Regions from separate parts of the Moellerella wisconsensis genome, predicted to be linked through region 1. Evidence: predicted binding sites of a transcription regulator. Region 1 holds the regulator's gene; each other region holds the start of a gene.
What was found. The regulator ArgR, encoded in region 1, controls arginine synthesis, uptake and breakdown. The targets are predictions, from matches to a motif close to ANTGAATAAAAATACANT.
Positions count from the first base shown of each region.

Region 2: the regulator ArgR is predicted to act here: its motif matches at 1,851-1,868, upstream of argC (N-acetyl-gamma-glutamyl-phosphate reductase).
Region 3: the regulator ArgR is predicted to act here: its motif matches at 1,516-1,533, upstream of argA (amino-acid N-acetyltransferase).

Region 1 is NZ_CP093242.1:3,305,369-3,308,660, forward strand. It holds gene MNY66_RS14425 (helix-turn-helix domain-containing protein) at 1-257, shown strand, start outside; gene mdh (malate dehydrogenase) at 347-1,285, opposite strand; gene argR (transcriptional regulator ArgR) at 1,730-2,200, shown strand; gene mpl (UDP-N-acetylmuramate:L-alanyl-gamma-D-glutamyl-meso-diaminopimelate ligase) at 2,302-3,292, opposite strand, start outside.
Region 2 is NZ_CP093242.1:3,475,555-3,478,846, reverse strand. It holds gene metF (methylenetetrahydrofolate reductase) at 1-242, opposite strand, end outside; gene argE (acetylornithine deacetylase) at 644-1,804, opposite strand; gene argC (N-acetyl-gamma-glutamyl-phosphate reductase) at 1,909-2,913, shown strand; gene argB (acetylglutamate kinase) at 2,962-3,292, shown strand, end outside.
Region 3 is NZ_CP093242.1:627,749-631,040, forward strand. It holds gene MNY66_RS02615 (hypothetical protein) at 1-50, shown strand, start outside; gene argA (amino-acid N-acetyltransferase) at 143-1,480, opposite strand; gene amiC (N-acetylmuramoyl-L-alanine amidase AmiC) at 1,734-2,984, shown strand; tRNA gene MNY66_RS02630 (tRNA-Met) at 3,280-3,292, opposite strand, start outside.

The DNA of each region.
Region 1 (3,292 bases):
CTGATTGGCATCCAGCAGATATTATTGCCTCACTAAGAAAAAGAGGAACTACACTTGCGGCAATTTCGCGGCAAGCTGGATTAAGTTCATCAACTCTCGCCAATGCGCTATCGCGCCCATGGCCAAAAGGAGAATGGATTATTGCTAATTTTTTAAATATTCATCCTTCTGAAATTTGGCCGAGCCGTTACTTTGATCCAGTTAATGGAGAATTATTAGAACGAAAAATTAGAGATAAGTTACCAACCGCAAATTGAAAGTTACACCATAAAAAAACCGCTGATCACTCAATATGATCAGCGGCTAGCTAGCGAACGAAAGATAAACATAAATTTATCGGTGGTAATTAACCATTAATAAATTTTTCACCCAGCTCAATATCTGCTTTCAAAACATCAAGCATGTTGTTGAGAGCATTTTGTTCAAAGGTGCTTAATTCACCGATAGGTAAGCGTTCCTCAACACCATTTTTACCTAAACGTACAGGTTGAGCAAAGAAACGGGCATGTTGGCCGTCACCTTCGGTGTAAGTACATTCAATAACATTGCTTTCACCTTGTAAGCCACGGATCAGAGATAAACCAAAACGCGCTGCGGCTTGTCCCATAGAAAGCGTCGCTGAACCACCACCGGCTTTAGCTTCTACAACTTCAGTTCCTGCATTTTGAATGCGTTTAGTTAATGCAATGACTTCATCGTCAGTAAAACTTACTCCCGGAACCTGAGACAGCAGAGGCAGAATAGTCACCCCAGAATGGCCACCAATCACTGGTACTTCTGTGGTCTGTGGATTTTTACCTTTCAGTTCAGCAATAAATGTATTTGAACGAATAATATCAAGTGTCGTTACACCAAACAGACGATTTTTATCGTATACACCCGCTTTTTTCAATACTTCAGCGGCGATAGCAACCGTGGTATTTACTGGGTTAGTAATAATACCAATTAATGCTTTTGGGCAAGTAGTGGCTATTTGTTGTACCAAGTTACGCACAATACCAGCATTAACATTAAATAAATCCGCACGATCCATACCCGGTTTACGTGCAACGCCCGCAGAAATGAGCACCACATCGGCACCGTGTAATGCAGGAGTTGCATCTTCACCGGAGAAACCGATCACTTTAACGTCAGTTGGGATATGGCTCAAATCGGCAGCAACGCCTGGAGTTACCGGAGCAATGTCATATAGAGAGAGTTCTGAACCCGCTGGAAGCTGGTTTTTTAACAGAAGGGCGAGTGCTTGACCGATACCACCTGCTGCACCTAGAACGGCAACTTTCATTCTGAAACTCCTTTATTTTCGCTTAAAAGTATTTGAATTCATCTGGTTATATACTTACTGCATTACGTATAAAAAACAATTTGTTAACAGATCTAAAGCCTTACTAACCCAAACAATCTGTGAATTGAATTATGCTATTTTATACAAAATCCTTATCTGTTAATGAGATAACGGACACTTTTTTAACAAATAGTTTTTGTTATAGATATTTATCAACTCTATATAAACCATTACAATTTTCAGGATAAAGACCAGTATTTAATTAACATTTTCATTACAGCTGATAAAATCAGTTATTCAGATAACTTATTCAGTGTGTTCACTAAAAATAACATACTGAATAAAAACAATAAGTTTTTAACTCTTATCTGTGCAATTTTGTTGCATAAAAATTCACATTTACCGATAATACCACTCGATTCATTGTCCCAGGAAAGGTGAATTATGCGCACTCCTTCTAAACAAGAAGATTTAGTTAAGGCTTTCAAAGCGCTGTTAAAGGAAGAAAAATTCAGTTCACAAGGTGAAATTGTAACTGCACTCCAAGAACAGGGTTTCGAAAATATTAATCAATCAAAAATCTCCAGAATGCTGACTAAATTCGGTGCGGTACGCACACGAAATGCAAAAATGGAGATGGTTTATTGTCTGCCCGCCGAAATGGGTGTGCCTACAGCGACCAGTCCTCTGAAAAACCTCGTGTTGGATATTGATTTTAATCATTCCGTCGTAGTTATCAGAACCAGTCCGGGGGCGGCTCAATTAATCGCCCGCCTTCTGGATTCCTTAGGAAAAGCTGAAGGGATTTTAGGCAGTATTGCTGGCGATGACACCATTTTTTCTACCCCAGCAAACGGCTTTACAACCGAGCAACTCTACGAAGCTATTCTTAATTTGTTTGAACAAGAGCTATAGCCACCAGCTGAGTCTGACTCAGTAAAACTAGTGACCATAAAAGTATCGCGCCATTGGCGCGATACTGCTAGGTTGGTTATCGGTTTTATAGCGCGATAAGATTAATAATTTTTATCTGCTTTTTGCTGGGCGATTCTCTGTTCTTTCTGCTGTAAGCTGACCAACAGTTTGTCATGAATGCCGCTAAAACCGCCATTGCTCATTACCAAAATATGATCTCCCGGCTGCGCCGTTTCAACAATCATATTCACCAATGCATCAATATCTGAGCTCCACCGGGCTGACTGAACGCACTTCTCTGCAATTTCAGTGACTAACCATGGAATATTGGTCGGTTGGAACAAAAAGACTTCATCCGCACGCCCTAATGCTGGCGCAATTTCATTCTTACTGACGCCCATTTTCATGGTGTTAGAACGAGGCTCTAGTACTGCAATAATACGAGAAGTACCGCCAACTTTGCTCCTTAATGCTTCTAATGTCGCCAAAATAGCGGTTGGATGATGGGCAAAGTCATCATAAACGCTGACATTATATTCCACCCCACGCAATTCTAAACGACGGCGGGCATTAATAAAGGTATTTAGCGCCTGACAAGCTTCCTTCGGCGGTACGCCCACATGATGAGCGGCAGCAATAGCCATTAGCCCGTTATGCATATTATGAGTGCCGACTAATCCCCACTCAACTTCGCCAGCTTTTTCATTTTGATAGATAATTTCATATTTACTGCCAGAATGATTTAGTTTTTTGGCCTGCCATTCGCCATGCTCACCAACTAAAATTTGTTCACTCCAGCACCCCATGCCAATCGTCTGTTTTAAATTATTGTCGTTATCAGGCATGATAATTCGACCATTACCTGGCACGATACGCACTAAATGATGGAATTGTTTTTGAATAGCTTCTAAATTCTCAAAAATATCAGCATGATCAAACTCTAAATTATTGAGTATCAATGTCCGTGGGCTGTAATGTACAAACTTAGAACGCTTATCAAAAAATGCACAATCATATTCATCAGCTTCAATAACAAAAAATGGGCTGTCGCCAATTTGTGCAGAAACGTCGAAATTGCCCGGAACGCCTCCA
Region 2 (3,292 bases), 170 kb from region 1:
GTGCGATCTTTAATATCTTTAATGATACTGTGTGTTCTATCGCGTTCACCCGAATTAGCCCCGTAAGTGACAGAAACAAATTTTGGTTTTAGTGTTTTGAGGCGATCAATGGATTTCCATAAAGTGAGTTCCATCTCTTCGGTACGAGGTGGGAAAAATTCAAAGGAAACATTAATTTGGCCATCAAGCTCTGCCAGACTTTGGTTCAGCGCTTCTCGCTGATTTGCGTGAAAAAAACTCATACCCTGTATCCTCTGTATCTTTATGGCATTTCATCACCCGTCATATTTCAAGTTGTAGGCTTAGTGATTTATTTTTTGCTTACAATTCAAATTATTTAGAGTTCGTATTGATATTTTTGCTTCTCTTATCATGAGGCTGTTTGTTCATTTATGTTTGTCCGTGTAAACGCCTATACGTTTAGACGTCTAGATAGAGATTACCTGATATTATTTTTGAGTCAATACTTAACGCAAATAACGCGCTGAGACTTTTTCAATACCAACAAGAAAAAAATTCATCTAGCCAATAGACGTTAAGATACACACAAGATAGATGATAAGAGCAAAGAATAAGTGCAGAGGATAGGGAAATACAGGGATGAGGCCAGCCAATACAGAGCTGACCTCACAAGATGTAGCATTTACGCGGATTCTGTCAGGCAAAAATGTTCGATTAGCTGGGTCATTAATTGACGAGTTGGCTCGATAAATTTCATATCGATAAATTCATCGGGCTGATGAGCTTGCTCAATAGAACCGGGACCAAGAACTAATGTCGGGCATAATTGTTGAATAAATGGCGCTTCAGTACAGTAATTGACGCTATCGGCTTTTTGCCCTAGCAGTGTTTCAATCACTGCGACTTTTTTATGGTCTGTTGGGCACTCATACCCTGGAATAGGTGGATGCATAGCTTCAATTTCTAATCGACCTGGCCAGCGCTGTTTCACGGGCTCAAGAGCTTCATTTAATAACTCGTCAATATCCTGCAAGGTTAATCCCGGCAACGGTCGAATATCCATATGTAGTTCACAACAGCCACAAATCCGATTTGCCGCATCGCCGCCATTAATGTGACCAAAATTCATGGTCGGGTAAGGAATAACAAACGCAGGATTGTTATAACGTTCTTTCAGTGTATTACGTAGGGTCATTAAGTGACTGATAGATTCATGCATTAATTCAATCGCATTGACTCCCCGAGCGGGATCGCTGGAGTGTCCAGATTGTCCAGTAATTCGGATTGCATTAGACAGATGTCCTTTGTGCGCGCGAATGGGTTGTAACGATGTAGGTTCGCCAATAATCGCGAAGTCCGGGCGTAATGTGGTATTTGCCGCAAAATAGCGCGCTCCGGCCATGGACGTTTCTTCGTCAGCGGTTGCGAGAATATACAGTGGGCTTTGTAATTTCTGTATATCTATATCTCTGAGTGCATCAATAATAAAGGCAAAAAAGCCTTTCATATCCGCCGTACCTAATCCATATAACTTGCCATTCTGTTCGGTCAGGGTAAAGGGATCTTTGCTCCAGCGTCCATCATCAAAAGGAACGGTATCAGTATGGCCACATAGCAGTAAACCTCTTGAACCTTCTCCTATTGAGGCTAATAGATTGTATTTATCTCGAGTGTCGGGAACTGGTTGGATATTGACGTTAAAACCGAGATCTTTGAGCCATGATCCCAGCAGTTCGACTAAGACTTTATTACTTTGATCGAGTTTAGCGTCAGTAGCACTAATTGACGGAGTGGCAATTAATTGACGATAAAGCTCAATAAATGCAGGTAATTTAATATTCACTGTTGACAGCCTTTATCCTTAATAGTATCAATATTCATGCACTTTATTTGAATAAAAATACACATTAAACGGTTTGGGTACTGAGTACAAGGTAAAGAAAGCTTATGTTGAACACTCTGATTATTGGTGCCAGTGGTTATACCGGAGCAGAATTAGCTGCATATCTGCAACGTCACCCTGAGATAAAACTACAGGGGTTAATGGTCTCAGCACAAAGTACTGATGCAGGTAAGTCGCTGTCAGATCTCTATCCGCAGTATAAAGGCGTTATCGACATGTCTTTACAGCCATTGACTGATGTCAGTGAGTCTGCAAAAGGTATCGATATCGTCTTTTTGGCGACAGCACATGAGGTGAGCCATGATATTGCCCCCCAATTTTTAGCCGCAGGCTGTGTAGTTTTTGATCTCTCAGGTGCTTATCGTGTTCAAGATGCTAATTTTTATCCAAAATACTACGGATTCGAACATAAAAACAACCATTGGTTAATGAATGCAGTTTATGGACTAGCCGAATGGCAGGCAGACAAAATTAAACAGGCTCAATTAATCGCGGTACCAGGTTGCTATCCAACGGTTTCTCAATTGGCGTTAAAGCCTTTATTGGTTGAGAAATTATTAGATAACAGTATGCCGCCTGTGATTAATGCGACGAGCGGAGTTTCTGGTGCGGGACGTAAAGCTTCAATGACTAATAGCTTTTGCGAAGTTAGCTTACAGCCGTACGGAATTTTTACTCATCGCCATCAGCCGGAGATTGCGGCTCATCTTGGCACTGATGTTATCTTCACGCCACATTTAGGCAATTTTGCGCGGGGTATTCTGGCAACGATTACTTGCAAAGTTAAGTCGGGGGTTTCTGCTGAGCAGATTAAAGCCGCATATCAGTCGGCTTATCACAACAAGCCCTTAGTGCGGTTATACGAGCAGGGAGTTCCCGCGTTGAAATCTGTGGTTGGATTGCCTTTTTGCGATATTGGTTTTGTCTTGAATGGTGATTATCTGATTATTGTAGGCACAGAAGACAACTTATTGAAAGGTGCGGCCGCACAGGCTGTTCAGTGTATGAATATTCGTTTTGGCTTTAATGAAACACAGTCATTACTTTAATTAACCCCTTTGCCAGAAGCGTTATTAGTCAGATTAAGGATCAGTGCCATGGAACCATTAGTTATCAAATTAGGTGGTGTTTTACTGGACAGCGAAGAAGCGCTGGAAAGATTATTTACGGCCTTACAAACCTATCGTCAATCGCATCAACGGCCGCTAGTTATCGTTCATGGTGGTGGTTGTCTAGTCGATGAATTAATGCAAAAACTGCAATTGCCAGTGATTAAAAAGCAGGGGTTACGCGTTACGCCAGCAGATCAGATTGACATTATTACCGGGGCTCTGGCTGGAACTGCGAATAAAACCTTATTGGCATGGGCGACTAAATACCAATTGCACGCAGTAGGTCTATCTTTAGGTGATGGGCAAAGTGCAGTTG
Region 3 (3,292 bases), 910 kb from region 1:
TGGATAGTGAACCTTTATGTCAGAAAGCCCGTTTAGTACAAATAGCTTAGGACTAACATTAATAACCAATAAAAAAGCGCTAATTCAATGGAGAAAATAGCGCTTTTATAGCTGGATAAAGTAGATATGTGCTTACGATTAATTATTCTGTTGGTTGTAAATCTAATATTAAAATTTTAGAACGGCGTTGATAGTTATACAGTTCTTGTTTTTTTAATGGCAACATTTCTATTTCTGCGGGTTTAAATCCACGTTCTTGAAACCAATGAATACTGCGAGTAGTTAACACAAAGAGCTTTTCTAATCCTATTTGCTTGGCATGTGAGGAGATGCGATTTAACAAGACTTCTCCTCGGCTGGAACTGCGATAATCGGGATGAACTGCTACGCAGGCCATTTCACCCAATCCTTCTTCAGGATAAGGATAAAGTGCCGCACAAGCGATTGCTAAGTTATCTCGCTCAATAATAGTAAACTTATCTATTTCCATTTCTAGCTGCTCGCGAGAGCGCCTAACCAATATACCTTGTTGTTCCAGTGGACGAATCAGCTCTAAAATTCCCCCGATATCATTAATATTGGCTCGGCGGATTTGCTCTGCACTTTCCATCACAATCTGTGTACCGATACCATCGCGAGAAAATAATTCTTGAATTAAAGAGCCATCTTCTTGGTAACTTAGTAGATGGCTACGGCGTACGCCACGACGACAGGCTTTAGCCGCACCCCGCAGAAAACGTACAGTCCCTGAATAATAATCGCCTTGAGACTCTAATTGCTGAATCAGATCTTCGGCTTCGTTCGGTAGTAATTCGGATAGAATATTACCGTATTTGCCCATAACTCCTTGTGTGGAACAGAAGCCAATCAGTTTTTCAGCCTTCATTTTAATCGCCAGTTGGGTGGCAACTTCTTCGGACGTTAAATTAAAGCTTTCACCGGTTACGGATACCGCAACTGGGCCAATGAGTACGATAGAGCCATTATCTAGTTGACGATTAATCGCATCTTCATCAATTCGGCGGATCCGTCCACTATGATAATAATCAATGCCGTCATCAATACCTAAAGGTTGGGCAATAACAAAATTACCACTGACCACATTAATATGTGCGCCTTGTAATGGAGTATTATTGAGGCTCATTGATAAGCGAGCTGTGATATCTAATTGTAGTGCACCTGAAGCTTGTTTCACATATTCAAGCGTTTTAGCATCCGTGACCCGGGTATTTTTATGGTAAGTGGTTTTATAGTTATTCTCTGTGAGAATACCTTCAATTTGAGGTCGAGCGCCATAAACGACAACAATCCGTATTCCAAGGCTATGAAGTAGGCCGATATCATTGACAATATTAGCAAAGTTTTCATGGGCAATGGCTTCACCACCTAACATAATGATAAATGTTTTACCACGATGTGCGTTTATATAGGGAACCGAATGGCGGAATCCATCAACCAGTTCGGTGCTACGCTCTTTCATAAACACCCTCTCAAAGTGAATTTTTATTCGTAATTAATGTATTTTTATTCTTTTTAAGGGCAAATATCAAGCAAAAGATCCGATAAGTTTTGTAACACAACTCTGATAGGTCTTTACACATCTCTAGATTTTATTGTGTATTCTTAATGACAGTATGCTAATGATTGGTTAAAGTTCGCAGTCTGGTCACTATAATTGGCCTTATTAATTATAAATTTCCCCTTTTCATCCGTTCTAGGTTTGGAATTATTTGATGAGTCACCAAGATCACAATCCGTCAAGGCGTCGCCTGTTACAAGGTGCAGCAGCGGTTATGTTGCTGAGTATTAGCCCTTTCGGTTTAGCGGCTGCTGCCAATATTGTTGCGGTACGTATATGGCCGGCTTCAAGTTATACTCGAGTGACACTGGAATCGAATGTCCCGCTGAAATACCGTCAGTTTGCCTTAGAAAATCCTGATCGCATTGTTGTGGATTTGGAAGGCGTACAATTGAATAATGTTCTTAAGCAGATGACGAGCCAAATTCAAACTCGCGATCCCTTTCTAAAATTGGTGCGCGTGGGGCAATTTGATCCAAAAACGGTGCGCTTAGTTTTTGAAGTAAAAAGTAAAGTTAAGCCGCAAATGTTTACTATTGCACCGGTATCTGAATTTAAAAATCGCTTAGTTATGGATTTTTATCCGGGGCAGGGGGTGAGTACCACTGACGATCCATTATTGGCATTACTTGAGGATTATAATAAAGGCGATTTAGAAGAAAACTTGCCAATCGAATCGAAAAAACCGGGTAAAGCAGGAACCGATAGACCGATTATTATTATGATTGATCCTGGGCATGGTGGTGAAGATCCTGGGGCGATCGGCAAATATAAAACTCGTGAAAAAGATGTGGTTTTACAGATTGCTCGTCGCTTGAAAAAATTGATTGATAACGATCCTTCAATGCGCGCTTATATGACTCGCAACGAAGATGTCTTTATTCCATTAACGGTCAGGGTGGCTAAAGCACGAAAAATGCAGGCAGATTTATTTGTCTCTATTCACGCCGATGCTTTTACTAACCGCTCTGCGCGTGGTTCGTCGGTGTTTGCGTTATCGACTAAAGGAGCGACCAGTAATACTGCGCGTTTCTTGGCTCAAACTCAGAATGAGGCCGATTTAATTGGTGGTGTGAGCAAAAGTGGCGATAAATATTTAGATCATACGATGTTTGATTTACTGCAAACGGCAACAATTAACGATAGTCTTAAATTCGGCGATGAAGTACTTAAACGCATGAAAAGCGTCAATAAATTGCATAAAAATAAAGTGGATCAAGCTGGTTTCGCGGTATTAAAAGCACCGGATATTCCCTCTATTTTAGTTGAAACTGCATTTATCAGTAATTTAGAAGAAGAGCGAAAATTAAAAACGGCAAAATTTCAGCAACAGATGGCCGAATCAATTTTCCAAGGAATAAAAGCTTATTTTCGTAATGGAGGCGATGTCGCACGCCGTCGCTAGTTGAAGCTTAGTACCTAAATCAGTGGTGACAATAAGCTTAAATAACATTAGATTATGCTATTTTGCCATGGATGGTAATCTTATCGTTTAATTTATATATTGAATTGCTATCACGCGATGGGAAATTCCATGTAACTTTTTGTATTATAATTATTACATGATTAATAGTTAGTGTGTTCTTATCGATTTGTGAAGAATATTATTAGAATAAGCAGGAAACTGTATTTTTTGAGGGAATTATTTGGAATTATTCTAATTGAAAATATATTAAGAAGGGAAAAATGACTTACGAAATTGGTTGCGGGAGC